3 linked regions of the Luteibacter rhizovicinus DSM 16549 genome follow. The protein of the gene in region 1 interacts with the protein of each later gene in a pairwise test. Links are inferred from orthologs where the notes say so. Each region holds a gene or a part of one and is shown on either strand. Other genes may lie near its edges. The genes, in order: lpdA, uvrD and odhB.

Region 1 (10,561 bases):
AGGTCGAGGGTGTCGTCATCGATCTGCGCAACAACGGCGGTGGCTCGCTGTCCGAAGCCACCGAGCTCACCGGTCTGTTCATCGATACCGGTCCGGTCGTGCAGGTGCGTGACGCCCGTGGCCAGATCGACGCGCAGGGCGACGACGCTCCGGGCATGTCGTGGGACGGTCCGATGGCCGTGCTGGTCAATCGTGGTTCGGCCTCGGCCTCGGAGATCTTCGCGGCGGCGATCCAGGATTACGGCCGCGGCGTCATCATCGGCGAGCCGACCTTCGGCAAGGGCACCGTGCAGAACCTGGTCGACCTCGACAAGTTCGGCAAGTCCGTCACCGGCGAGACCGCCAAGTACGGCGAGCTCAAGATGACCATCGCCGAATTCATCCGCATCAACGGCGACAGCACGCAGCTGCGCGGTGTCACGCCGGACGTCATGTTCCCGCAGAACGGTGATGCGAAGGAATTCGGCGAGTCCACCTACGACAACGCACTGCCGTGGCGTCACATCGATCCGGCCGACTACAAGCCGGTCGCCGACCTCAAGCCGATCTTCGGTCCGCTCAATGCCAAGCACGAAGCGCGCGTCGCCAACTCGCCGGCATGGAAGCTCATGCTCGACGAAATGGCCGAGTACAAGAAGCTCCGCGACAAGACCGACATCTCGTTGAACTTCGCCGCACGGCAGGCCGAGCGCAAGCAGTACGACGCGCTGCAGACCGACTTCCGCAATCGTCGTAAGGCGATCTTCGGCAGCGCCGGCGGCGCGGCCGATGCCGCTGACGACGCCAACAACGGCGACGACGGCCTCAACGCGAACGAGCGCAGCCTGAAGACCGAAATCAAGGCGGAAGCCGATGCGAAGAAGGCCAAGGACACGCCGCTCGAGGAAGCCGCCCACATCGTCGGTGACGAGGTTTCGCTGATCAAGGCGGACCCGAAGGTCGCCGCGCAGGTCCTTCCGTACGGCGGTCGCAAGATCGACAGCCCGCAAACCGCGCAGGTGCCGCAGAGCCCTCCGGCTGCCACCACCCCGTAAAGAAAAAGCCCGCCACTGGCGGGCTTTTTTTTGACCTGTCTTTTTGTGGGAGCCGCTTCAGCGGCGATGGGTGCTAGCCTCACTGCCGAACAAAAAACGCAGGAGGCATAGCCCATGAACGATTTCCTCGACCAGATCGGCATCCACGCCGCCACGCGTGCCTTGATCGTCACGTATTCCATTCGCATCGGCCTGGCGTTGTTGCTGCTGTTGATCGGCTTCTGGATCGCTGCACGCGTCGCCAACCTCGGTCGCCGTGCCCTGGAGCGCGCCCGTGTCGATCTGACGCTGGCGATGTTCCTGCGCAACATCATCTACGGCATCCTTATCGCGTTGCTGCTGATCCAGGTGCTTGGCATGGCCGGCATTCCGACGGCCTCGTTCATCGCGGCGATCGGCGCCGCCGGCCTCGCCATCGGCCTGGCCCTCAACAGCTCGCTGTCCAATCTTGCCTGGGGTGTGCTGCTGATCCTGTTTCGCCCGTTCCGCGTCGGCGACCACGTCACCATCGGTGGCGTCGAAGGCGACGTGCAGAGCATCAACCTCATGCACACCTACCTGATCACACCGGACAATCGCCAGGCGGTCCTGCCGAATGCCAAGGTTGGCGGCGAGGCGATCATCAACTTCAACGTTCGCGGCACGCGGCGTTTCGAGATCAAGGTCGGCATCGGCTACAACGACGACATCGGCAAGGCGATGCAGACGGTGCGGGACCTGTTCGCCGCCGATGCGCGCATCCTCAAGGATCCGGCGCCGGGCGTGTGGACCGAGGCGCTCGGCGATTCCAGCGTGAACCTGGTCATCCGCGGCTGGACCGCTACCGGTGATCTCTGGGAAACGCAGACGACGTTGATCCGCAGCATCAAGGAGCGTTTCGACGAGGCCGGCATCACCATCCCATACCCGCAGAGCGAGATCCGCCTGGTGCGTGCGCCGGCAGCGCAGGATCCCGCGCCCCTGTAAGAACCGATTTCTGTAGGAGCCAATTTCTGTGGGAGCCGCTTTAGCGGCGATTGTGGGAGCCGCTTCAGCGGCGATCCCGCGGCAGCGGGCCAGGTCATCGCCAGCGCCCGATCGCCGATGAATCGGCTCCCACAGGGGCGAGAGCATCGCCGATGAATCGGCTCCCACAGGGGTAGCGGGGCGCTAGCGGGTTTGGTTCTAGCTGAAATACTGGCAAACAACCGTTTGAATCGTGGGAAACGTCGCCTGAGGGATTACAATCGACCGGTTGCGCCGTCCAGCGGCGCCCGTCCTTCCCCCGCCGGTGGGTTTGCCGCCCGCCGACGCCTGCTCCAGGAGTTCCTATGGCCGACGTCAAAGAAGCCCGTGTCCCCGATATCGGTGGCAGCGCGGTCCCCGTCATTGAAATCATGGTCAAGGTCGGCGATCGCGTCGAGAAAGACCAGAGCCTGGTGACGCTCGAATCCGACAAGGCCACGATGGAAGTGCCGGCGCCGTTTGCGGGCGTCATCAAGGAACTGAAGGTCAAGGTCGGCGATGAAGTCGACGAAGGCCACGTGATCGCCCTGGTCGAAGCCGAGGGCGACGCCCCGGCCGCCGCCGCAGCGAAGGCGGAAGCGCCCAAGGCCGAGGCCCCGAAGGCCGCCGCGCCCCAGGCCGCCGCACCAGCGCCGGCTCCTGCTGCCGCCAAGGCCGCGTCCGCGTCGAAGTCCTCCGGCCCGGTCAACGTCACCGTGCCCGACATCGGCGGCAAGCCGGTGCCGATCATCGAGCTCATGGTCAAGGTCGGCGACACCGTCACCAAGGACCAGAGCCTGATGACGCTCGAGTCCGACAAGGCCACGATGGACATTCCCGCGCCGGCCGCCGGCGTGATCAAGGAACTGAAGGTCAAGGTCGGTGACGAGGTCAACGACGGCGACCTGATCGCCGTGCTGGAAGGCGAGGGTGGCGACGCCGCCGACGCGTCGCCGGCTCCCGCCGCGGAAAAGCCGGCCGCCGCCCAGGCCGACGCGCCGAAGCGCGACGCCGCTCCCGCGCCTGCCGCTGCGACCGAAGCGCCAGTCGGTGGTGCTCCACGCACGCCGCCGGTGTCCTTCGACGCCAGCGTCATCATGCCGGGCAACGCGCCTTACGCCAGCCCCGCCATCCGCGCGTTCGCTCGCGAGCTCGGCGTGGACGTGGCCCAGGTCAAGGGCAGCGGTCGCGGTGGTCGCATCCAGCGCGAAGACATCTCCGGTTACGTCAAGCAGGTCATGACCTCGGGCGTGTCGACGTCCGCCGGTGGCAGTGTTGCCGCTGGTGGCGGTCTCAGCCTCCTGCCGTGGCCGAAGATCGACTTCTCGAAGTTCGGCGAAGTGGAAGAAAAGCCGCTCGGCCGCATTCCGAAAATCTCCGCCGCGAACCTCGCCCGCAACTGGGCGATGATCCCGCACGTCACGCAGTTCGAAGACGCCGACATCACCGAGCTGGAAGCCTTCCGCAAGAAGCTCGGCGAGGAGAACAAGGACGTCAAGGTCTCGCCGCTGGTCTTCCAGATCAAGGCCGTCGTCGCTGCGCTGAAGAAATTCCCGCAGTTCAACGCCTCGCTCGACGCTGCCGGTGAAACGCTTACGCTGAAGAAATACTTCAACGTCGGTATCGCCGTGGATACGCCGGACGGCCTCGTCGTCCCGGTCATCCGCGATGCGGACAAGAAGGGCCTGCTCGAACTCGCCGCCGAACTGAGCGAGATCTCGAAGAAGGCGCGCGACAAGAAGCTCACCGCAGCCGACATGCAGGGCGGTTGCTTCTCGATCTCCTCGCTCGGCGGTATCGGTGGCACGGCGTTCACGCCGATCGTCAACGCGCCGGAAGTCGCGATCCTCGGCGTCTCCAAGGCGGCGATGAAGCCGGTCTGGAACGGCAAGGAATTCGCGCCGCGCCTGATCCTGCCGCTGTCGCTGTCGTACGACCACCGGGTCATCGACGGTGCGCTCGCCGCACGCTTCGCCGTGTTCCTCGCCACCCAGCTCGGCGACATCCGTCGCCTGCTGCTCTGACGGGGGCGCATCGCCATGGCAAACACGATTGAACTGAAAGTCCCGGACCTCGGCGGCTCGCACGATGTGCCGGTCATCGAGATCCTGGTGAAGGTGGGCGACACCGTCGCCAAGGACCAGAGCCTGCTGACGCTCGAATCCGACAAGGCCACGATGGATATCCCGGCCTCGCAGGCCGGCACGATCGTCGAGATCAAGGTCAAGATCGGCGACGAACTCAACGACGGCAGCGTGATCGCGCTGATCGAAGCCGAGGCTGGCGCTTCGGCGTCGGCCGAGAAGTCCGCTGGCGACAAGGCGGCTCCGGCCGCTGCGAAGCCGGCGTCTGCGTCTGCCGCTTCGACGCCTGCCACGCCCTCGACGACCGTGTCGGAAGCCCCGGCTCCCGCCCCGGTCGCCACGTCGGCCGCCCCCAAGGCCGCCGCCGACTCCGGCCGCAAGGCCGACATCGAGTGCCAGCTCGTCGTCCTCGGCTCCGGCCCGGGCGGCTACACGGCGGCATTCCGTGGCGCGGACATCGGCCTGGATACCGTCCTGGTCGAGCGCTACGCGATCCTCGGTGGCGTCTGCCTCAACGTCGGCTGCATTCCGTCGAAGGCCTTGCTGCACGCCGCGGCCGTGATCGACGAGGCGGAAGCCATCGCCGCGCACGGCATCACCTTCGGCAAGCCCACGATCGACCTGGACAAGCTGCGCTCGTTCAAGGAGAAGGTCGTCGGCAAGCTCACCGGCGGCCTCGCCCAGATGGCGAAGGCGCGCAAGGTCCGCACCGTCACCGGCGTCGGCACCTTCATTTCGCCCAACGAAATGGAAGTCCAGACGGCCGAGGGCACCAAGCTCATCCGCTTCCAGAACGCGATCATCGCGGCGGGCTCGCAGTCGGTGAAGCTGCCGTCGTTCCCCTGGGACGACGAGCGCGTGATCGACTCCACCGGCGCGCTCGAACTGCGTGACGTGCCGAAGACGATGCTCGTCGTCGGCGGCGGCATCATCGGCCTGGAAATGGCCACGGTGTACGCGCGTCTCGGCTCCGAGGTCACGGTCGTCGAACTCGCCGACCAGCTCATGCCGGGCGCCGATCTCGACCTGGTCAAGCCGCTGCAGGCGCGTATCGCCAAGCGTTACAAGGGCATCCACCTCAAGACCAAGGTCGTCGAGGCGAAAGCCACCAAGGCCGGCATCGAAGTCACCTTCGAAGGCGAGAGCATCCCCGAGACCAAGGTATTCGACCGCGTGCTCGTTTCCGTCGGCCGCTCGCCGAACGGCAACAAGGTCGGCGCCGACAAGGCGGGCGTCGAAGTGACCGATCGCGGCTTCATTCCGGTCGATCGCCAGATGCGCACCAACGTCAAGCACATCTTCGCCATCGGCGACCTCGTCGGCCAGCCCATGCTGGCGCACAAGGCCACGCACGAAGCCAAGGTCGCCGCGGAAGCGGCAGCCGGCGAGAAGAGCTTCTTCGATGCACGTGTGATTCCGTCGGTGGCGTACACCGATCCGGAAATCGCCTGGGTCGGCGTGACCGAGCGCGAAGCGAAGGAAAAGGGCCTGAAGATCGGCGTCGGCAAGTTCCCCTGGGCAGCCTCCGGCCGCGCCATCGGCATCGACCGCACCGAAGGCTTCACCAAGCTCCTGTTCGATGAAGAGACCCACCGCATCGTCGGCGCGGGCATCGTCGGCGTCCACGCCGGCGACCTCATCTCCGAACTCGCGCTCGCCATCGAAATGGGCGCCGAAGCCGGCGACATCGGCCGCACCGTGCACCCGCACCCCACGCTCGGCGAATCCGTCGGCATGGCGGCCGAGGTGTACGAGGGCACGATCACGGATCTTTATATTCCGAAGAAGAAGTAACCCACCGACACCCGCGTTGCCCACCGGCAGCGCGGGTGATCGTGGCGCGGCATCGTGGGGCGATGAAACCATCACCTCACTCGCGCGATATCCGCGCCGGACGCGTGTCCGAACCCGGTCGGATCTACCTGATCACGGCGGTCGCCTGGAACCGGGCTCCTCTGTTTCGCGATATCGCCATCGCTCGGCGCGTCTCGCGCATCTGTCATTCCCCCGCGACCTGGAAAGACGCCACCTGCCTGGCGTGGGTACTGATGCCCGATCACTGGCATGGCCTGATCGAACTGCATGATGGCGACCTCTCGCGTGTCGTCGGTCGCTACAAGGCCATGGTTTCCAGCTCGATCAAGCGATCGACCGGGCGCAAGTCGCCGGTCTGGCAGAAATCATTCCACGACAGGGCGTTGCGCAAACACGACGATGTCAAAGCAGCTGCGCGTTACATCGTCGCCAATCCATTGCGAGCCGGTCTGGTGACACGAGTGGGCGACTACCCCTACTGGAACGCAACCTGGCTTTAACGCCTTACTGTGGGAGCCGCTTTAGCGGCGATAGGGTGCTTGCAACAAGCCGGCCCGCTGTCGCGGGATCGCCGATGAATCGGCTCCCACAGGAACCGCTCCCACACCGAGCGTCAGAAAAACCTCACGCGCGCTCCCACAATGCCCTGCTCTTATGGCATCGTCCGGGCATGTCTGCTCCTCAGCCTGCTCATTACCTCCGTCGCCTCGGCATCTGGGATGCCGCGATGATTGTCATTGGCGGTGTCATTGGCGCGGGTATTTTCCGTACGCCGGCCACCGTCGCGCAGCTGACCAGTTCGGGCGGGGAGGTCATCCTGCTCTGGACGCTGGGCGGTCTGCTCACCCTGGCGGGAGTGCTCTGTTACGCGGAGCTCGGCGCCCGGCGGCCGCAGGCGGGCGGTACTTACGTCTACCTGCGCGAGGCCTTCGGTCAGTTGCCGGCCTTCCTGTTCGGCTGGACCATGGCGCTGATCAACTACCCCGGCAGTGTGGCCGCGGTGGCGACCACCTTCGCCGATTACGCCTGTCGCGCGATGGGTCTGCCGCATGAATGGGTAAAGCCGCTGGCGGTCGGTGCGATCAGTTTCATCGTCGCGGTGAACCTGTTCGGTATCCGTGCCGGCGCCTGGGTGCAGAACATCTTCACCGTGCTCAAGCTCGGCGCGGTGGCCTTGCTCATCGTGGTCGGTCTGTTCCTGGCGAAGGGGCATCTTGGCGCGGCCTTCGCCGCCGACCCGACCCATGACGTGCCGGCGGGCACGATCATCGGGGCGCTGCTTCCGGCCATGTTCGCCTACGGTGGCTTCCACTACCTCAACGATCTCGCCGGTGAAGTGCGCAACCCGCAGCGCACCTTGCCGCGTGCGCTGGGGCTGGGCATGGCCAGTGTGGTCATCTGCTATGTGCTGGTGAACATCGCCTACATGGCCGGGCTCGGTCACGCCGGGCTCGCCGCGAGCACCGCTCCCGCTGCCGACCTCATGCGTCGCGTGTTCGGTGAGTCGGGCGCTACGATCATCGCGGTCGGCATCGCCTGTTCCACGTTCGGTTACTGCAGCATCGCGATCGCCGGTGGCGCGCGCGTGCTGCAGGTGATGAGCGCGGACGGGATGTTCTTCAAGCCGATCGCGCGCATCGAGCCGCGCACCGGTGCACCGCAGTTCGCGCTGGTCGCGCTCGGTGGCTGGGCGATCGTGCTGCTGGTGTCCGGTAGCTTCAATGCCCTGCTCAACTACACGACGGTGGGTGAGTGGTTGTCGCATGCGTTCGGCATCGCGACGATCTTCTGGTATCGCAAGAAATTGAAGTCGGAGCCGTCGCCGTACCTGGTGCCGGGGTATCCGGTGTTGCCCCTGGTTTTCACGGTGACGGTGTTGTGCGTGATTGGCGCGACGGCGATTACCGAGCCGGGGGATGCCGGGATGAGTCTGGTGATCATCGCGCTGGGCGTGCCGGTTTATTATTTTTGGCGGAAGCGGTTGGGGCGGGCGGTTTAAGAACGATCGCGATGAATCGGCTCCTACCGGGGTGAGGGGATGTCGCTGAATCGACACCCGCAACGTGGCAGGATCGGGGGATGCGATCACTTCTTTCGTTCTTGCTTGTAGGTGCCACCATGACGGCGCAGGCCGCGACGGTGGATCTCGCTCATCCGGATGCCTTGCGCATGACGCCCAAGGGCGCGACCGTGGATCCGACCATCTGCAAGGCGGCGGATGGGAGTGAACTGGTCGCGGTGACCTTCCAGCCATCCGCGCAGCCATCGCTGGTGCTCTCTCCGAAGCAGGGGAATTGGGCGTGGCCCGCGAACGGCGCCATGCGGCTGCGTGTGCAGAACGGCATGCCGTGGCCGGTCACGCTCATCGTCGACATCGCCTCGAACGGCAAGCACATCACGACCACGGTCGGTGTGCCGCCGGGACCGCCGCAGACGTTGTCGGTGGGTCTGAAGCCGACGTCGCCGCGTGCCTTCGGCATGCAGGTCGGTCCGCCCATGCCGTTCGACGAAGACAGGAACAAGTGGCTTGTCGCCACCACGGTCGACGGCGATGTCGATGCGGGTGCGATCACGTCGGTGACGCTATCGATGCCGAAGCCGGGTGCGGCGCAGACACTGCTGTTCGGCAAGCTGGACACGGTGGCCGACGATATCGATCTCCGCCAGGCGTACAACATCCTCGTCGACCGAGTGGGCCAATACACGCGCAGCGCATGGCCGGAGAAGGTCGCCAACACCACCGAGCTCAAGCGGCGCGCGAACGCCTTGCCACCCGCCACCGACATCAAGAACCTCGACAAGTACGGCGGCCGTACCGACCTCGCCGCACTGCAAGCGACCGGCTGGTTCCATACGCAGAAGCAGGGCGATCGCTGGTGGCTCGTGACACCGGAAGGCCATGCGTTCTTCTCACTCGGCGTCAATGCCGTGAACCTGACCGACGGTCGCACCTACGTGCAGGGCCGCGAGTTCATGTTCGCCGACCCGACCGTGGCCAACGGCGCGTTCAGTGGCACGTCGGACAGCCGCAGCGATGCCGGGTCACAGCGCGACAACGGTATGAACCACGGTCGCTGGTGGGACGTCTATGCGAGCAACGTCGCGCTCAGCCTCGGTGACCACCCCGAAGCCGCGTGGCGCAAACGCACGGTCGATCGCCTGAAGGCCTGGCGCTTCAACACGCTGGGTAACTGGAGCGATCCGGGATTCGCCGGCGACCATCGCATGGCTTACACCGTGCCGATCCTCATCCATGGCGACTTCAACACCGTCAGTACCGGCTACGACTACTGGGGTCGCATGCCCGATCCCTTCGATGCGCGTTTCATCAAGGCGACGGAAGCCGCCGTCGCTGCCGCCACGAAGAGCGTGCGCGACGATCCCTGGTTGCTCGGCTACTTCGCCGATAACGAACTCGCGTGGGCGGGGCAGGGGCCGCAAGGGCGCTGGGCGCTCGCCGTCGGCAGTCTCGCGCAAGGGCCGGAAAGCCCGGCGAAGCAGGCCTTCATCGCTTACCTGAAGAAGACCCACGGCGACGTGGCGAACTTCGCCAGGGCGTGGGGTGTGGAAGCGTCATCCTGGGACCAGGTCGCCGCGAAGGGCTTCAAGGCGCCGGACCCGAACGAGCCGCACCCGGCGATCGCCGTTGACTACATCGCCTTCCTCAAGCTTTACGCGGGGCAGTACTTCCGCACCGTGGCGGAGACGCTGAAGAAGGCGGATCCGCATCATCTCTTCCTCGGGGGAAGGCTGGCGGTGCGCACGCCAGAAACCGAAGAGGCGAGCGCGACCTACGCCGACGTCACCAGCATCAACACCTATACGGACCTGCCCGAGCACGGCTTCGATGTCGCCGCGTTTCGCAAGCTCGACAAGCCGGTGATGATCACCGAGTTTCATTTCGGCTCGGCGGACCGTGGGCCGTTCGGCAACGGTGTCGCCGCCGTGGGCAGCGAGGAAGAGCGGGGCAAGGCCTACGCGCGCTTCGTGAATGCCGCGGCCGCCTCGGGCGTCATCGTCGGCACGCACTGGTTCCAGTACGTCGACCAGCCGGTGACCGGTCGCATCCTCGATGGAGAGAACTCGCATATCGGGCTGGTCGGCATCACCGACATCCCGTTCGAAGGGTTTACGCGTGCCGTCACCGACGCGAATGCGAGCTCAGGCGGCGGGCGCTAGCTGCAGGCCGTTGCGGGTTTCGCGGGCGACTTCACGGCCGAAGGCAAAGGCCAGCGGCTCGGCGATACCCACGAGGGCGCTCAGCGCCACGTTCTGGTTCACCGCGTAGCTCATCGAAAAGGCGATGCTGAAATGCGTCGCCGCGTACTTGATCTTCCTGGCCATGGCCGGACGCTCCAATAAGAATGACTCTCATTATGGGGATCGCCGCGCCCGAGTCCAACTGATGAATCGGATCGGATCGATAGAAATTTCCTATCGATCTGGAGCCATTACCGTCGGATCGTCGTTCCGATCACCATCGCCACGACCATGACGATGGCGACGGCCATGCAGGCACTGGTCGGCTTCACCCGGCGTGCGTCGATGCGCGGCACCAGCCGCCAGATGAGAAAGGCGCCGATGATCATGTCCAGCACCAGCGAGGCGCGCATCCAGGGCAGGACGAAGATCGACTGCCCGGGT
Region 2 (7,184 bases), 1.3 Mb from region 1 along the record:
GCATCGGCCTTCAGCGAGCGCAGGACCAAGGCGGAAAGCTCTTCCGCCCGATAATCGCGATCGCCCAGGCGGACGGTCCTGGCACTGCCCATGTAGCGCTTGAACAGCGAGGCGGTCTGCGCGGGATGCGTCTGCAGGCGCTCGCGAGCCGCCTCGCCCACCAACACGCTACCGTCCTGATCGATGCCGACACAGGAGGGCGTGAGAACCGAGCCGAGGACATTCGGGATGAGGCGTGGCGCGCCGTCGATCCACGCCGCGACGAGGCTGTTGGTGGTGCCGAGGTCGATCCCCACGATCATGCGTGTCTGTCCCTGGTACGGATGGCGTCGCCGCTCGCAGGGCACGCCATGACGCTCCCCTGGGAGGGAGCGTGGCGCGTTGGAGCCCCTTACAACGCGGTCAGATTCGCGTAAGCGTAAACCAACCACTTGCTCCCGGCATCCTCGAAGTTCACCTGGAGCCGCATGTGGGCGCCGGCGCCCTCGGCACTGACCACCGTGCCTTCGCCGAATTTCGGATGGCTCACGCGCTGACCGAGCGCGATGGGGGATGCTTCCACCAGCGAACTGCTGCCGCCTCCGCCCGCATAGCGGTCGGCGTAGGCCGGTCGCGACACCTGCACGCGGGGGCGCAACTCGTCGATCAGTTCCGGCGGGATCTCGCCAAGGAACCGGGAAGGCCGCGCCAGCATCTCCGTGCCGTGCATGCGGCGCGACTCCGCGTGGGAGACGTACAGGCGCTCGCGAGCCCGTGTGATGCCCACATAGGCCAGACGCCGTTCTTCCTCGAGGCGATTCTCTTCCTCGGTGGAACGCTGGCTGGGGAACAGGCCTTCTTCCATGCCGACGAGGAACACGATGGGAAACTCGAGCCCTTTGGCCGAATGCAGCGTCATGAGCTGGACGCAGTCGTCCCAGGCCTCGCCCTGGCCTTCACCGGCTTCCAGTGAGGCGTGGGAAAGGAAGGCCGAGAGTTCGTTGAGGCCGGCGTCGACATCTTCCGGCGTCATTTCGAAGCGGCTGGCGACGTTGACCAGTTCGTCGAGGTTCTCGACGCGCGCCTCGCCGTTGCCGCGCTTGTCGTTTTCGTAGAAGTCGCGCAAGCCGGTGTGGAGGATGGCGTGCTCGATCTGCTCGGCGAGGCTCAGCGCCGTCGGTGATTCGTCACCGTCGAGTTTGTCGTGACCGCCAAACGTGCGCGCCAGGTTGTCGATCATGCCGATGAACGCCTTGAGCGCGTTCTTCGCGCGTCCGGCGAGACCGCCGATGGAGGCTTCGGTGAGCATGGCCTCCCACATCGAGCTACTGTCGTTCCGCGCGCGGCGACGCAACTCGTCGAGCGTGCGGTCACCGATTCCGCGTGGCGGCGTATTCACGGCGCGCTCGAAGGCGGCGTCGTCATGGCGGTTCGACGCCAGGCGCAGGTAAGCCAGGGCGTCCTTGATTTCGGCGCGCTCGAAGAAGCGCAGGCCGCCATAGACACGGTAGGGCAGGTCGCGCTGGATCAGCTGTTCTTCGAAGTTGCGTGACTGCGCGTTGGAACGGTAGAGGATGGCGCAATCGCGCGCGTTGCCGGTCTCGGCGATGTGTTCGCGAATGCGCTCGATGACGAAGCGAGCTTCGTCCTGTTCGTTGTAGGCGGCGTACAGCGCAATGCGCTCGCCCTCGCCGCCATCTGTCCAGAGCTGCTTGCCGAGGCGGCCGCCGTTGCGCGAGATGACCGCGTTCGCGGCATTGAGGATCGTCGAGGTGGAGCGATAGTTCTGCTCCAGGCGGATCGTCTTCGCACCGGGGAAATCGTTGAGGAACTGCTGCACGTTCTCGACCTTCGCGCCGCGCCAGCCGTAGATGGCCTGATCGTCGTCGCCGACCACGAAGGCCTGGCCGGTGCTGCCGGCGAGCACGCGGATCCACGCGTATTGCAGCGTGTTGGTGTCCTGGAACTCGTCGATCAGCAGGTAGCGCCAGCGATCCTGGTAGTGCTTGAGCACCTGGGGATCCTTCAGCCACAGCTCGTGCGCGCGCAGCAGCAGCTCGGCGAAGTCGACCAGGCCGGCACGCTGGCACTGCTGCTCGTAGGCCTTGTAGATCTCGACGAAGGTACGCGTCACCGGATGGTCGCGATGCTCGATGCCGTCCGGCCGTTTGCCTTCGTCCTTCCAGTTGTTGATCTGCCAGCTGGCCTGGCGCGGCGGGAACCGGGCCTCGTCGAGCCCCAGTCCCGCGATGATGCGTTTGATCAGCCGTTGCTGGTCGTCGGAATCGAGGATCTGGAAGCCTTCGACCAGCCCCGCCTCGCGCCAGTGGCGCCGGAGGAGCCGGTGGGCGATGCCGTGGAAGGTGCCGACCGTGAGGCCCTGCGTGCCGCCGGGGATGATCCCGTCCAGCCGTGTGCGCATCTCGCCGGCGGCCTTGTTGGTAAAGGTCACGGCGAGAATCGCCCACGGCGGCACCCGCTCGACCTGGGTCAGCCAACCGATACGGTTGATCAGGACACGGGTCTTACCGGAGCCGGCGCCAGCGAGGATCAGATAGTGCCCGGGCGGGGCACTGACGGCCTCGCGCTGGGCGTCGTTGAGGGAATCGAGGAGATGGGAAACATCCATCCCCCCATTGTACCGGCTGGGGACTCAGTTCTTCCGGGAGAAGCCAGCCACGGCGACGATGCCGCCGATGACGATCCCGGCGATACCGGCCCACTGCGGGATGGCCTTGTCGTGCGTGGCCTCGAGCTTGGCCGAGCCGATCGAGGCGACCGTATCGGTCTTCTGGTAGCTGCCGTTGCCGAGGGTGACCCAGAGGCCGAGCCCGATAAGGATGACGCCGACGATGATGAGACCTGCACGCATGGTGATTTCCTCCCGTTCCAAGTGGCGCCGAGAATGCGGGGACGAATGTGCAGGTTTTGTGCGCAAAAAAAACCCCGAGAGCCAGGGGAGCTCTCGGGGCGGGGTGGAAGACCGGAACCAGGGGAAGAACCGGTCCACCTTGAGGGGGCCTCAGGGAGGTGAGACCCACCGATGGGACGCCGTTGCGTGCGTCCGAATATATAGACGGACAAAACGGGGCAAAGTTGCATCGCCGACGCAAAAAAAATCAGCCCGTGTTCATGGGCTGATTTTTCAACGACTTGCTGGGCAGGATATGTACGACTAAACGGAAAACTCACGTTTGGACGGCCAAAAGTGGCCAGAAAGTCTTAGCTTTGGCTTAGTGCGCCTCATCCCAGTTCATGCCTACGCCGATATCCACCTGCAGCGGCACGCTCAGTGACGCCGCGCCCGTCATGTGTTTTTCGATCCCCGCGCGAATGTCGTCGACCGCATCGGCGCGCACTTCGAAGACCAGTTCATCGTGCACCTGCATCAGCATGCGCACGTCGTCGCGCGGCTCGATCCATGCCGAGACCGCGATCATCGCGCGCTTGATGATGTCGGCCGCCGTGCCCTGCATGGGGGCGTTGATGGCGGCGCGCTCGGCGCCGGCGCGGAACGCCTGGTTGCGCGAGTTGAGGTTCTCCAGGTACAGGCGGCGGCCGAACAGGGTCTGGACGTAGCCATCGCGGTGCGCCTGCTCGCGCGTGGCATCCATGAAGGCGCGCACGCCTGGGTAACGCGAGAAGTAGCGGCCCATGTAGTCGGAGGCTTCGCCACGGTCCACGCCGAGCTGCTTGGCCAGGCCGAAGGCGCTCATGCCATACATCAGGCCGAAGTTGATCGCCTTCGCCGCGCGGCGCTGATTGGTCGTGACCTCCGCGGCAGGCACGCCGAACACTTCCGCCGCGGTCGCGCGATGCACGTCGCCCCCTTCCTGGAACGCGCGGACGAGGCCTTCGTCGTTGGAAAGGTGGGCCATGATGCGCAGTTCGATCTGCGAGTAGTCGGCCGCGACGATGCGCCAGCCCTCCGGGGCGATGAAGGCCTGGCGAATGCGCCGCCCTTCTTCGGTACGCACCGGGATGTTCTGCAGGTTCGGATCGGACGAGCTGATGCGTCCCGTCGCGACGGCACCCTGGTGATAGCTGGTGTGCACGCGGCCGGTGCGCGGGTTGACGATGCCGGCGAGCTTGTCGGTATACGTCGAACGGAGCTTGGCGAGGCCGCGATACTCGAGGATCAGTCGTGGCAGCTCGTGCGTTTCGGCGATGGCCTCCAGCGCTTCCTCGTTGGTCGAGGGCTGGCCGGTCGGGGTCTTGATCTTCGCGGCGAGGCCGAGCTCGTCGAACAGCACGGCCTGCAACTGCTTGGGTGAGTCGAGGTTGAACTCGTGACCCGCCGAGGCATGGGCGAGCTGCTGCAGTTCGACCATGCGCTTGCCGAGCTGCTGGCTCTGCAGGCGAAGGACGTTGGCGTCGATGAGCACGCCGGTGCGCTCCATCTTCGCCAGCACGGGCACCAGCGGGATTTCGATGTCCGCATACACCGCGCGCAGCGAGGGTTCGGCTTCGAGCTTCGGCCACAGGGCATGGTGCAGGCGTAACGTGACGTCCGCATCTTCCGCGGCATAGCGGCACGCCGTGTCGCAATCCACCTGCGAGAACGAGATCTGCTTCGCTCCCTTGCCGGCGACCTGCTCGTACTTGATGGTCGTGTAGCCGAGGTAACGCGTCGCCAGCGAGTCCATGTCGTGGCGCGTCGCTGTCGCATTGTAGATGTACGACTCGAGCATGGTGTCGTGCAGCAGGCCTTTCACGTCAACGCCGTAGTGCGACAGGATGTTGATGTCGTACTTGCCGTGCTGGCCGACCTTCGGGCGCGAGGCATCCTCGAAGATCGGTTTCAGGGCGCCAAGCACGTGGTCGCGCGGGAGCTGCGCCGGGGCGCCGGGATAGTCATGGCCCAGCGGGATGTAGGCGGCCTTGCCGGGTTCCACGGACAGGGACACACCGACGATATCGGCCAGCATGGCGTCGATGCTGGTGGTCTCGGTATCGAAGGCGATCAGCGGCGCGGTCTCGAGCTTCTCCAACCAGGCAGCAAAGCGATCTTCAGTGACGATGAGCTCGTAGTCGCCTTCGGCGGAGAGCGAGGCATCGGGCGGCGTGTGCGCGGCGACGGGCGTGGCAGCAGCAGGGGCCGGCGCGGCCGGGGTGCCGGCCTGGTCGAGATCCTTCAATGCCGCCTTGAAGTCGTAGCGCGCGTAGAGCTCGCGCAGCGCGTCGGTATCGCGCTCGCGCATGGCCAGTCCGGTGGGCCGGTATTCGAGCGGCACGTCGGTGCGAATGGTCACCAGTTCGCGTGACAGCGGCAGGCGCGGCATGGCCGCACGCAGGTTTTCGCCGATCTTGCCGCCGATGCGGTCGGCGTTGGCGAACAGGTTCTCGAGGTTGTGGTACTCGCCGAGCCACTTCGCGGCGGTCTTGGGGCCGCATTTCTCCACGCCGGGCACGTTGTCGATGCTGTCGCCCATGAGGGTCAGGTAATCGACGATCTGGTCGGGACGTACGCCGAACTTGGCGAACACGCCGTCCACGTCCATCGTGGTGTTGGTCATCGTGTTGACCAGCAAGGTATGCGGGCCAACCATCTGCGCGAAATCCTTGTCGCCCGTCGAGATGGTGGTGTGGATACCTTCTTCCGATGCCTGTCGGGCGAGCGTGCCGATCACGTCATCGGCTTCCACACCGGGAACGCAGAGTATGGGAAAGCCCAGCGCGCCGACGATCTTCATCATCGGCTCGACCTGGGCGCGGAGATCGTCCGGCATCGACGGCCGGTTGGCCTTGTACTCGGGGTACAGATCGTCGCGGAAGGTCCGTCCCGGCGCATCGCAGACGAAAGCTACGTAATCCGAGCCGGCTTTCATGGTCGTGCGCAGCATGTTGACGATACCGAAGAGCGCGCCCGTGGGCTCGCCGAAGGCATTGGTCAGGGGAGGTAGCGCGTGGAACGCGCGATACAGGTACGACGACCCGTCGATGAGCGTGAGCGTAGGCATACCCCCGATTCTCTCATGGCCGAACCGGAGCCGTCCGTTCACGTGGAAAGCGGCATGCGGCTTGCTATCCTCGTCACCCCGCACGGAGATTTCCCATGAACCGCACGCACGCCCTCGTTGCCGCGCTCGCCCTGGCGCTGGCACTCCCCGTGGCCGCCCAGACCGCTACGGACCCGAAGCTGACGCCGCTGCCGCCTCCGCCGGGACTGAACGATCCGGGCGTCAAGGCAGGCGAGCCGGATCGCTCCGGGCAGAAGCCGATTCCCCGCCCGGTGACCTATGACGAGGCCCAGGACGGTCGCACCACGCCCGCCACGTCGGATGCCCAGGGAGCACCGCGCTCACCGGTCGCCTTGCCCTCCATGCAGGACAACGGCAGCAATGCCCCCGCTCAGGAGATCCCCCAGGTGACGATCCGCCAGCAGGGCGACGACCAGGTTCAGGAATTTCGTTCGGGCGGCAAGCTGACGATGATCGTGGTGACGCCGAAGCATGGCGTGCCGCAGACCTATATGGCCGATCCCGAAGGCAAACTGCACGACCCCAAGAACGGCCCCGTCGATCCGGTCTATTACAAGGTTTACGAGTGGGGTGCGGCACCCAAGCCGGTCGACTCGAACTGAGCGGCTCTCAGCCGTCCAGTTCGGGGTAATGGCGGAAGATCCCCGTCGTGTTGAACGGTATCCGCCGCTCCGACGACAGGTAAGCCGAGATATTCGGTCGGTCCGCCACGCGCTTTTGCAGGTCGCGGAGCAGGGGTAGCTTCTGCTTCGCCATCGCCTTGGGAAACGCGTATGCCAGACCGGACATGACCTGGAACAGCGAGAGGTCGACATAGGAGTGCTCGCGTAGCGGGAACCTTCCGCCGCCGCGTTCGATGGTCTTCTCGAAGTAATCCAGGAACTTGGGGATGCGATTTTCCCGGAAGTCCTTCGAGCGTTTTTTCGCTTCGGCCTTCTGGTCTTCGTAGTACAGCTCCGAGGCCACCGGGTGGTGTGTGTCGTGCACCTCGGCCACGAGGTCGCTGATCGTGAGTTCGAGCTGGTGGGCATGCAGGCGCTTTGCCTCGCCCTCGGGGACCAGCCCGTGACGGGGGCCGAGGTACTGCAGGATGTTCGCCACCTGTGCGATGACCAGCCGGCCGGACGTGAGGAAAGGTGGGGCGTAGGGAACGGCGCCCTGGTGTTCGCCGTCGAGGAAGGGCGTCATGACGTCGTCGCCCTCGATGCGTGCGACATCCGTATA
Region 3 (10,372 bases), 2.4 Mb from region 1 along the record:
TTCAGCCGCGTCGAGCGCACCACCGGTGCTTTTACGCGTAGCTTCACCTTGCCGGAAAGCGCCAATGCGGAAGGCATCACGGCCTCCGGCGCTCACGGTGTGCTCGAAATCGCGATTCCGAAGAAGGCTGAGAGCGCGCCGCGCCGCATTGAGATCAACGCGGCGGGCTGATTCGCTTTAAGCTTGTAAACTGGCCCGCGGTGGACATGCGCCACCGCGGGCATTCTGCTTTTTGTTTTCGACACAAGCCCGGGAGAGCCTGTGGAGTTCAAGGATTACTACGAAGCACTTGGGGTGAAGCCCGAAGCGACCGACGCCGAGATCAAGGCGGCGTACCGCAAGCTCGCCCGCAAATACCATCCGGACAAGAACAAGGAGTCGGGTGCCGAAGAAAAATTCAAGGCGATCAACGAGGCCAACGAGGCGCTGAAGGACCCCGAGAAGCGCCGGGCCTACGATCAGCTGCGCGCTGGCGGTTACCGCCAGGGCGAGCAGTTCCGACCACCACCGGGCTTCGGCCAGGGGGGTGGTAGCTACGATTTTGGCGACATGGGTGGCCGCGGTGGCGGCGACTTCAGCGACTTTTTCGAGAGCCTGTTCGGCGGCGCGGGCCGTGGCCGGGGCCATCAGCAGTCCCAGGCGCGGCGCGGCCGCGATATCCAGGCGAAGATCGAAACCGACCTGCAGACCGCCTTCAACGGCGGCAAGACCCGCGTCGTGCTCAATGACGCCTCCGGTGGCGAGCGCGTGCTCGAGGTGAAGATCCCGGCCGGCATCACGCCAGGCCAGACGATCCGTCTTGGCGGGCAGGGGCATCCCGGGATGGGCGGTGGCCCGTCGGGCGATCTGCTGCTCGAGATCGGCATCCGTGACGACGTGCGCTTCCGCCTGGAAGGTCGCACCGTCACGCATACATTGCCGATTACCCCCTGGGAAGCCGCGCTGGGTGCCACGGTGCCGGTGCCGACGCTGGGTGGCCATGTGGACCTGCGTATTCCCGCGGGCTCGCAATCGGGCCGCAAACTGCGTCTGAAGGGTCGTGGCCTGCCGGGCTCGGAGCCGGGCGACCAGATTGTCGTGCTGGAGATCCGCGTTCCCGTGCCGGAGACCCACGAGGAGCAGGCGGCCTACGCGGAATTCAAGGATGCCTTCGCAGGCTTCGACCCGCGGCAGGGGTAGCTGCAGATAGTTGCGGCTGCGCCGCCATGTTTCGGATTCGCCGATGAATCGACTCCTACCCGATGCCGCCCGCTACAAGGCGTGCCCGGTGGGAGCCGATTCATCGGCGAATAAGGGCACGGCGGCGAAGCCGCCTCCATAACCATCAGCCCGGCAGGTGCTCCTTCAGTGCCTTGACCAGCTCTTCTTCCTTGATGGGCTTTACCACGTAGTCCTTGGCGCCCTGGCGCAGGCCCCAGACCTTGTCCGTGTCCTGGTCCTTGGTGGTCACCAGGATGATCGGGATGTGCTTGGTGGTCTCTTCCTTGCTGATCGTGCGCGTGGCCTGGAACCCGTTGAGGTTCGGCATGACGACGTCCATCAGGATCAGGTCGGGAATCTCGCGCTTGGCGACTTCAACGCCCTGCGCGCCGTCCTCGGCCGTGATGGCCTCATGGCCCAGCTTCTCAACGATGCGCTTGATGCCCAGCAGCTGCGACGGCGAATCGTCGACGATCAGGATACGAGCCATTCACTTTCCCCCGGGACCAGGCCCGATGTGTTGTCCTTGATGACGTCCGCCTTCCAGGCGGCCGTCTCGAATACTGCGGCGACGTAAAAACGTCGCGCGTTGCGCCTCTGGCGTGCGCTCATTCTACCGGCCAGCGCGCTTGTATCAATGGTGCAACGGTCGAAACCTGCTTTGGCAGGGTTCCGGGCCTCGCTCCGGGTCGGCGATCGACCGAAAATTGCCCGTTCTATCGGCGATCAGACGGCATCGGAGGTGATCCACTTCGGCGTATACGACGACTCGTACTGCTTCATCCAGTCGAACAGCGCGTCGATGCTCGCGCCGAACCAGACCTGGTCCCGCTGGCTTTTCTTGACGAAACCCTCGGCCACCATGTGGTCCATGCTAGCGGCAAGGCCCGTGTAGAAGCCGCGTACGTCGAGGAAGGCGCAGGGGTAGCTGTGCAGTCCGAGCTGGGCCCAGGTGAGCATCTCGAACATTTCGTCCATGGTGCCGAAGCCGCCGGGCAGGGCGACGAAGGCGTCCGACAGCTCGTACATGCGCGTCTTGCGCTCATGCATCGTCTCGACCACCTGCAGTTCGGACAGGCCGATGTGGGCCACTTCCTTCTCCACCAACTGGCGCGGAATCACGCCGATGACCCGACCGCCAGCCGCCAGCACGGCGTCCGCGACCGTGCCCATCAGGCCGACCTTGCCGCCGCCGTAGACCAGGGCGATGCCTTCCTGTGCGAGGCGCTTGCCGAAGGCTTTCGCCGCCTCGGTGTATTCCGCGTTACCGCCGCTGCTGGAACCGCAGTAGACGCAGAGGGATTTGATGTCACGCATGTGAATTCTCCGATATGTTTGCCAGAGCCCGCGCCTTGGTAGGAGCCGATTCATCGGCGATCCCGCGGAAGCGGGCCGGGTGAGGCAAGCACCCATTCGCCGATGAATCGGCTCCTACAGAAAAGCGGGCTCTGGAAAACACACCCTGAAACGACGAAGCCCGCCCATGCTAATGGCATGGACGGGCTTCGGGTCACACCGGGGCGATCAGTTGCCCTTGTGGATGGCGCGCTTGTCGACCGACAGGGCGGCTTCGTGCACGACTTCCGACAGCGCCGGGTGGGCGTGGACGATGCGCGCGAGGTCTTCCGACGAGCCCTTGAACTCCATCGCCACGACGCACTCGTGAATCAGCTCGGAGACGACCGGGCCGACCATGTGCACGCCGAGGATGCGATCGGTTTCCGCGTGGGCGATCATCTTGACCTGGCCGATGCCTTCGTTCATCGCCACGGCGCGGCCGTTGGCAGCGAACGGGAAGGCGCCGGTCTTGTACGGGATGCCTTCTTCCTTGAGCTGCTCCTCGGTCTTGCCGACCCAGGCGATCTCAGGCTCGGTGTAGATGACCCAGGGCACGGTGTCCAGGTTGATGTGGCCCGGCTTGCCGGCGATCAGCTCGGCGACCATGACGCCTTCTTCGGAACCCTTGTGCGCAAGCATCGGGCCGCGCACGGCATCGCCGATCGCCCAGACGCCATCGACGCCGGTGTGGTTGTGCTCGTCGACCACGATGCGGCCGCGCTCATCGAGCTTCACGCCGGTGTCGTCGGCCAGCAGGCCGGCGGTGTAGGCACGACGGCCGACCGCGACCAGCAGCTTGTCGACGACCAGCGACTGTGCGGCGCCGTCCTTGTCGGTGTAGCTGACATGGACTTCGTCACCCTTGACCTCGGCGGCGGTCACCTTGGCATTGACCTTGATGTCCAGGCCCTGCTTGGCGAACTCGCGGGCGGCCATCTTGGCGATGTCCTGGTCGGCGACGGCGAGGAACTTCGGCAGCGCTTCCAGCACGGTCACGTCGGAACCCAGGCGCTTCCACACGCTGCCGAGTTCGAGGCCGATCACGCCGGCGCCGATCACGCCCATGCGCTTGGGCACGGCGGTGAGGTCGAGCGCGCCGGTGTTGTCGATGATGTGCGTGTTGTCGAACTTCGCGAACGGCAGCTCGATGGGCACCGAGCCCGAGGCGAGGATGACGTTGGTGGCGGAGATCGTCTGGACCGTACCGTCGTTACCGGTGACTTCGACCTGGTTGCCCTTGAGCAGCTTGCCCTTGCCGAAGAACGAAGTGACCTTGTTCGCCTTGAACAGCATGGTCACGCCGCCGGTGAACTGCTTGACGATCTTGTCCTTGCGGCCGATGAAAGTCGCAATGTCGATCTGCGGATTCTCGGCGGTGATGCCGTGATCCTTGAAGTTGTGCGTCAGGTTGTGGAACTGCTTGGACGAATCCAGCAGTGCCTTCGACGGGATGCAACCGACGTTGAGGCAGGTACCGCCGAGGGCGGCCTTGCCGTCCTTGCCGACGAAGGCGTCGACCACGGCGGTCTTGAGGCCCAGCTGCGCGGCGCGGATCGCGGCCACATAGCCCGCGGGGCCCGCACCGATGACGATGACGTCGAACTTGTCGCTCATTGCTTTGCTCCGGATGTCACTGCGGTATCTGCTACCGCCCAATATGGGGTCGGAACATAAAAACGGGAGTCTTTCGACTCCCGCCTTCACATTTGACGTTTAGCCGACCATCAAAGGCCGAGCAGCATCCGCTGCGGGTTTTCCAGCTGGTTCTTGATGTCGACCAGGAAGAGCACGGCGTCCTTGCCATCGATGATGCGATGGTCGTACGACAGGGCGATGTACATCATCGGGGCGGCGATCACCTGGCCGTTCTCGACGATCGGGCGCTCCTTGATCGTGTGCATGCCGAGGATGGCGCTCTGCGGCGGGTTCACGATCGGGGTGGAGAGCAGCGAACCGAAGGTGCCGCCGTTGGTGATCGTGAAGGTGCCGCCCTGGAGGTCGTCCAGGCCGAGCTTGCCGTCACGGGCCTTCTTGGCGTAACCGATGATGCCCTTCTCGACATCGGCGAAGGACATGTCCTGCACGTCGCGGAGGACCGGCGTAACCAGACCCTTCTCGGTCGACACGGCGATCGAGATGTCCTGGTAGCCGTGATAGATGATGTCCGAACCGTCCACCGAGGCGTTGATCACCGGGTAGCGCTTGAGCGCTTCGGTGGCCGCCTTGACGAAGAAGCTCATGAAGCCGAGCTTGACGCCGTTGGCCTTCTCGAACTGCTCGCCCAGGGCCTTGCGCAGCTTGACGACCTCGGCGAGGTTCACTTCGTTGAACGAGGTGAGCATCGCGATCGAGTTCTTCGACTGCATCAGGCGCTCGGCGATGCGCGTACGGATACGCGTCATGGCCACGCGCTCTTCCGGACGGCTGCCCGGGGTCGGCTTGGCGGCCGGAGCGGGTGCGGCGGCGGGAGCGGCGGTGCCACCCTTGCCGGCGTTGACCAGGTCTTCCTTGGTCACGCGGCCGTCGCGGCCGGTGCCGGCGACCTTGGACGGGTCGATGTTGTCTTCGACGGCGACGCGGCGGCCGGCCGGGGAGAGCTCGTCGACGCCCTTCGGCGCGGCGGCTTCGGACTTCTCGGCCTTCGGGGCCTCGGCGGCGGCTGCGGCCGGTGCCGGGGCGGGCGCGGCAGCGGCGGCGCCTTCCTCGATCACGGCGATGACCTGGCTGCTGGTGACCGTCGAGCCTTCCTCGAACTTGATTTCCTTCAGCACGCCGTCGACCGGCGAGGGCACTTCGAGCACGACCTTGTCGGTCTCGAGGTCCAGCAGGTTCTCGTCACGCTTGACCGCATCACCGGCCTTCTTGTGCCAGGTGGCGATGAGCGCGTCGGAGACCGACTCGGGCAGGACCGGGACTTTGACTTCGATGGACATGCTTGCCTTACTCCGCTGCGTGATCGGTGCCGACTGGCGCGACGAGTGCTTGCTCGACGAGCGCCGTCTGTTCGGCGATATAGGTGTTGAGATGGCCCGGAGCCGGCGACGGCGAACGCGAGCGTCCTGCGTAGGACAGGCTCTGCTTCGAACCGATGCAGGCCTGGAGGTGGTGACGGATCTGGAACCAGGCGCCCTGGTTCATCGGTTCTTCCTGGGCCCAGACCACTTCCTTGGCGGAAGCGAACTTTTCCAGCTCGGCCGAGACTTCCGGGCGCGGGAACGGATAGAGCTGCTCGACGCGCACGATGGCGACGTCGGTCAGGCCGCGCTTGTCGGCGTCTTCGAGGAGGTCGTAGTAGACCTTGCCCGAGCACAGCACCACACGCTTGACCTTCTTCGCCGGCAGATCGCGATGTTCGCCGATCACCAGCTGGAACTTGCCGTTGGCCAGTTCGTCCAGGGACGACACGGCCAGCTTGTGACGGAGCAGGGACTTCGGCGTCATCACGATCAGCGGCTTGCGCACCGGGCGCACCTGCTGGCGGCGGATCATGTGGAACGCCTGGGCCGGGGTGGTCGGCACGCAGACCTGCATGTTGTCGAGCGCGCACAGCTGAAGGAAGCGCTCCAGACGGGCGGAGGAGTGCTCCGGGCCCGCGCCTTCCTGGCCGTGCGGCAGCAGCAGTGTGAGGCCGCAGAGGCGGTCCCACTTGGCTTCACCCGAGCTGATGAACTGGTCGATCACGACCTGGGCGCCGTTGGCGAAATCGCCGAACTGGCCTTCCCAGATGGTGAGCTGGTCCGGCGAGGTGGTCGCTTCGCCGTATTCGAAGGCCATGACGGCTTCTTCGGACAGCAGCGAGTCGATCACGTCGACGCGGGCGTCGGCGCGCACCTTGGACAGCGGCATGTAGGTGTTGTCGCTGGACTGGTCGTGGAGCACGGCGTGGCGGTGGAAGAACGTGCCACGGCCGGCGTCCTGGCCGACGATGCGCAGATCGTTGCCTTCGGCGATGAGCGTGCCGTAGGCGAGGTTCTCGGCGAAGCCCCAGTCACCCGGGAGCTCGCCGGCGGCCATCTTGCGGCGGTCGTCGTAGATCTTGGCGACGCGCGCGTGGAGCGTGACATCGGACGGGATGGACAGGAGAACGTCGGCGACCTTGGCCAGCTGTTCGCGCGGCACGCCGGTGTTCACTTCCATCGCCAGGCTGGTCTTCTGGAAGCGGCTCCAGTCCACCGGGATGTCGCGGGTCGGGTTCGGATCGATCGCGATCAGCGGCTCGCCCTTTTCGAGGCGGGCGCGATACTCGTCGAGCATCTTCTGCCCGTCGTCCGCGGCGATATCCGAGGACTTCACCAGCGCCTGCGCGAAGAGGTCGCGCGTGGTCGGACGCTTGCGGATGACCTGGTACATGAGCGGCTGGGTCGCTGCCGGCTCGTCGGCCTCGTTATGGCCATGACGGCGGTAGCAGACGAGGTCGATGACCACGTCCTTCTTGAACTGCTTGCGGAACTCGTAAGCCAGGCGGGTGACCTGGATCACGGCTTCCGGGTCGTCACCGTTCACGTGGAATACCGGCGCGTTGACCATCTTGGAGAGGTCGGTGCAGTACAGCGTGGAACGGGCGTCTTCGCGCTTGGACGTGGTGAAACCGACCTGGTTGTTGATCACCAGGTGCAGCGTGCCGCCGATGGCGAAGCCACGGGCCTGCGACATCTGCATCAGTTCCATGTTGACGCCCTGGCCTGCGAAGGCGGCGTCGCCGTGGATGATCAGGGCCATCGACTTTTCGCGGGCGGTGTCGCGGCGGCGCGACTGGCGCGCGTGCACGGAACCGGCGACCACGGGGTTGACGATTTCCAGGTGCGACGGATTGAACGCCAGCGCCACGTGCACGCCACCGTTCGGCGTCTTCACGTCGGCGGAGAAGCCCAGGTGGTACTTCACGTCGCCCGTATGCATCGGGCTGTCGTCATGCTCGAACTTGCCTTCGAACTCGTTGAAGAGCTGCGAGGGCGCCTTGCCGAGGATGTTGACCAGGACGTTGAGGCGGCCGCGGTGGGCCATGCCGATGATGACTTCCTTGACGCCGTTGTCGCCGGCGGCACGGACGATGTCATCGACCATCGGGATCATGCTTTCGCCGCCTTCGAGCGAGAAGCGCTTCTGGCCGACGTACTTGGTGTGGAGGAAGCGCTCCAGGCCTTCGGCGGCCGTGAGGGCTTCGAGCACGCGGACTTTCTCGGCCTTCTGCAGGCCCGGCGAACCGGCGGCCTTTTCCAGGCGCGAGTAGATCCACGAGCGCTGCTCGTAGTCGGAGATGTACATGAACTCGGCGCCGACGGTGCCGGTGTAGATCTGCTTGAGCTTGGCGAGGAGGTCGCGCAGCGGCATGCGCTGGCCGCCACCGGCGAAGGTGCCGGCGTCGAACTCCGTACCGAGATCGGCGTCGGAGAGACCGTGGAAGGCCAGGCCGAGGTCGGGGGTGTCGATATCCGGGACGGTCAGGCCGAGCGGATCGAGCTGCGCTGCGATGTGGCCGCGCGAGCGGTAGGCCGTGACCAGACGGAGCACGCCGGCCTGTTTCTGCGCGTAGGCGTTGTCGGCGGAGCCGGCGGCGGGAGCCGCGGCGGCCGTACGGCGCTGTTTCTGCGCGGCTTCGATACGGGCAATGGCACCGGAATGGGCGACATCGCCGGCCTCGCGACCCTTGAAGGATTTGAAATAGGTATCCCACTCGCCCGGAACAGAGGCGGGATCGGCTAGCCATGCTTCGTAGACTTGCTCTACGTAGTCGGCGTTGCCGCCGGCGAGCTGGGAGGATTCGGAAAACTCGCGGATCAGGTTTGCGCTCACGTCACCACCGGCACACACGAAAAGGACGGGCTGCCGCTGGACTCGTGGGGACGCGCCGCGGCATAAGAATCCGTTAAGTATAGCTCCGTGGTGCTGCGACGCGCCAACCCGGATTCACGTTTCGTATGCCTTTCAGATCCCGAGTGGTCTTATCTGCCACGCTGGCTCGGCCCGCTCCCAGACTTCGTCGAAATACGCCATCAGGCGAGAGGTCTCACCCGGGGCATCGAGGTCGCCACGCGCCTCATAGCGGTTGGCGATGGGCCTGAACAGATATCCACGGGTGGTATCGGCGAGGAAGGCCGAGGCATAGGCGAGGTGGGTCTCGTCCACCGGCATGCGGATCGACACGGCGGTCGGCAGCCGTTGGGCAAGGCCGATCAGCCGGTGCCCCTCCCGATGGGCCTGTTCGGCGTCGTGGGTGAGGACGCGGACCTGGGCCTGGCGGCCGCTGGTGGCGAGCCGGCGTAGCTCGGTGAGAATCGCCTCACTGTCGAGAATGCCCGGCTCCATGCGGGGCAAATACATCGCAACGCGGTACCGAGCCTGGGTCAGCAGGCGGACATGGGCGGCCTCGAGACCGGCGCGGTCCTCGACGGTCAGCACCGTGTCCGCCGTGCCGGTCACCGGCGGCGACCCTTGCGAACGATCAGCTGGCCCTCGTTGACCAGGGCGAGCAGCACCTCGCGCTCGGCTGCCTTCACCTTGCCGTCGAGCCGGAACTCGCGCTCCGCCGACAGTCGCTCGGCGAGGTCGAGGGAGCAGGGGTAGGCGTGACCACTCACATAAAGAGTCGCGTCTTTCTTGCCGCGGACCCAGGCCAGGCGGGCGAACGGGTGGCGGACGAGGGCGGCACCGCCGTCGAGCGCCTTGTCCAGCGCAGCGGCCGTGCTCGGCTTGGGCGGCGCGGCGGGGACCTGGGCGTTCCGATAGCGGGTGATGAAGCGGCCGAACCAGTCGGCCAACAGGTCCCGGTCGAGCGCGGCCGCGAAGGGCAGGGCCTGGCGCAGGCGATTCAGGGCGGCGGTGTCGATCTCGCCGACCCGCTTGGCGGGTACGAGGTCCGGATCGGTGTAGCGCAGCTCATCGGGCATGCGCTCGGCGAGGAAGTCCGCGAGGTCGCCGGTGAGTTCCGCCTGCGACGGCGCGCGCATGCCGACCGAGAGCGTCATGCAGTCGCCGAGGGCGACACCGTCGTGGGGCACGCCCGGCGGTAGATAAAGCATGTCGCCCGGTTCGAGCAGCCATTCGTGGGTCGGCAGGAATTCCTTGAGCTGCTTCAGTTCGACATCGGAACGGAAGTCGAGCGGTGCATCCGGGTCGTCGCTGATCGCCCAATGGCGCTGGCCGATGCCCTGGAGCAGGAAGACGTCGTATTGGTCGACATGCGCGCCGACGCCACCGCCGTCCTCGGCGTAGGAGATCATCACATCGTCCACCCGCCAGCTCGGCAGGAAGGAAAAATGCTCCAGCAGGCCGGCCACGTCGGCGTCCCACTTGTCGACGTCCTGGACCAGCAGCGTCCAGTCGCGCTTGGGCGTCTTGCCGAATTCGGCCTCGTCGAACGGGCCACTCTTGACCGTCCAGCGGTCGCGCTTCTCGTCATGAATGATAAGGCGGGCGAGCACGCCCTCTTCGCAGGCGAGCCCGGCGAGGTCGTTCGGCTGGATCGGCGGCTGGAAGTCCGGGAAGGCGTTACGGATGAGCAGCGGACGCTTCTGCCAGTAATCGCGCAGGAACTGCGTCGCACTCATGCCGAGCGGCTGGCTGGCGCTGCCGCGCACTTCGATCGGGAGGGTCTTGCGGGTGGGGGTCTGGATGGCCATGGGCGGCATTGTAGCTGCGTTATGGCTCATGTCTCAGGGGTGCGCTGTCCGTGAGCGAAGGCGCTGGATCGTCGGCTGGCAACGGTCGACGACGAGCTGGCGGAACCAGGGCATTTCCGCATCGCGCAGGGGCGTGAGGTCGGGGTCGGTCATCAGGCCCATGCAGATCTGGTCGTCAATGCGACCGGCGTCGGCGAGACCCTGCAGCTCTTTGT

Evidence for each region.
Region 2: the proteins of lpdA (region 1) and uvrD interact in binary tests that used the Escherichia coli proteins (3 or more experiments, as listed by UniProt). The link is inferred for Luteibacter rhizovicinus DSM 16549 from one-to-one orthologs.
Region 3: the proteins of lpdA (region 1) and odhB interact in binary tests that used the Escherichia coli proteins (3 or more experiments, as listed by UniProt). The link is inferred for Luteibacter rhizovicinus DSM 16549 from one-to-one orthologs.

The regions. Positions count from the first base shown.
Region 1 is NZ_CP017480.1:2,284,228-2,294,788, forward strand. The notes cover bases 3,497-6,476. They hold lpdA (dihydrolipoyl dehydrogenase), read left to right. Parts: upstream 3,497-4,057; coding sequence 4,058-5,896; downstream 5,897-6,476. Other genes in these bases: aceF (dihydrolipoyllysine-residue acetyltransferase), read left to right, coding at 3,497-4,042; BJI69_RS10265 (REP-associated tyrosine transposase), read left to right, coding at 5,959-6,417. Also shown: BJI69_RS10245 (carboxy terminal-processing peptidase), read left to right, coding at 1-1,034; BJI69_RS10250 (mechanosensitive ion channel family protein), read left to right, coding at 1,149-2,000; more of aceF, read left to right, coding at 2,345-3,496; BJI69_RS10270 (APC family permease), read left to right, coding at 6,588-7,916; BJI69_RS10275 (alpha-amylase family protein), read left to right, coding at 7,997-10,096; BJI69_RS10280 (DUF2061 domain-containing protein), read right to left, coding at 10,079-10,261; BJI69_RS10285 (hypothetical protein), read right to left, coding at 10,369-10,561. UniProt on the Escherichia coli protein: Lipoamide dehydrogenase is a component of the glycine cleavage system as well as of the alpha-ketoacid dehydrogenase complexes.
Region 2 is NZ_CP017480.1:989,359-996,542, reverse strand. The notes cover bases 1-2,925. They hold uvrD (DNA helicase II), read right to left. Parts: upstream 2,609-2,925; coding sequence 392-2,608; downstream 1-391. Other genes in these bases: BJI69_RS04605 (hypothetical protein), read right to left, coding at 2,633-2,851; BJI69_RS04615 (molecular chaperone HscC), read right to left, coding at 1-302. Outside these bases: polA (DNA polymerase I), read right to left, coding at 3,213-5,939; BJI69_RS22720 (DUF2782 domain-containing protein), read left to right, coding at 6,035-6,562; BJI69_RS04590 (glutathione S-transferase), read right to left, coding at 6,570-7,184. UniProt on the Escherichia coli protein: A helicase with DNA-dependent ATPase activity. Unwinds DNA duplexes with 3'-5' polarity. Translocates on single-stranded DNA with 3'-5' polarity. Initiates unwinding more efficiently from a nicked substrate than double-stranded DNA.
Region 3 is NZ_CP017480.1:4,653,153-4,663,524, reverse strand. Bases 3,368-6,158 are described here. They hold odhB (2-oxoglutarate dehydrogenase complex dihydrolipoyllysine-residue succinyltransferase), read right to left. Parts: upstream 5,472-6,158; coding sequence 4,263-5,471; downstream 3,368-4,262. Other genes in these bases: BJI69_RS21280 (2-oxoglutarate dehydrogenase E1 component), read right to left, coding at 5,479-6,158; lpdA (dihydrolipoyl dehydrogenase), read right to left, coding at 3,368-4,152. Also shown: BJI69_RS21310 (Hsp20/alpha crystallin family protein), read left to right, coding at 1-171; BJI69_RS21305 (DnaJ C-terminal domain-containing protein), read left to right, coding at 262-1,179; twitching motility response regulator PilH, read right to left, coding at 1,325-1,690; BJI69_RS21295 (LOG family protein), read right to left, coding at 1,927-2,517; more of lpdA, read right to left, coding at 2,725-3,367; more of BJI69_RS21280, read right to left, coding at 6,159-8,331; BJI69_RS21275 (DUF7931 domain-containing protein), read right to left, coding at 8,464-8,958; BJI69_RS21270 (cupin domain-containing protein), read right to left, coding at 8,955-10,157; BJI69_RS21265 (hypothetical protein), read right to left, coding at 10,191-10,372. UniProt on the Escherichia coli protein: E2 component of the 2-oxoglutarate dehydrogenase (OGDH) complex which catalyzes the second step in the conversion of 2-oxoglutarate to succinyl-CoA and CO(2).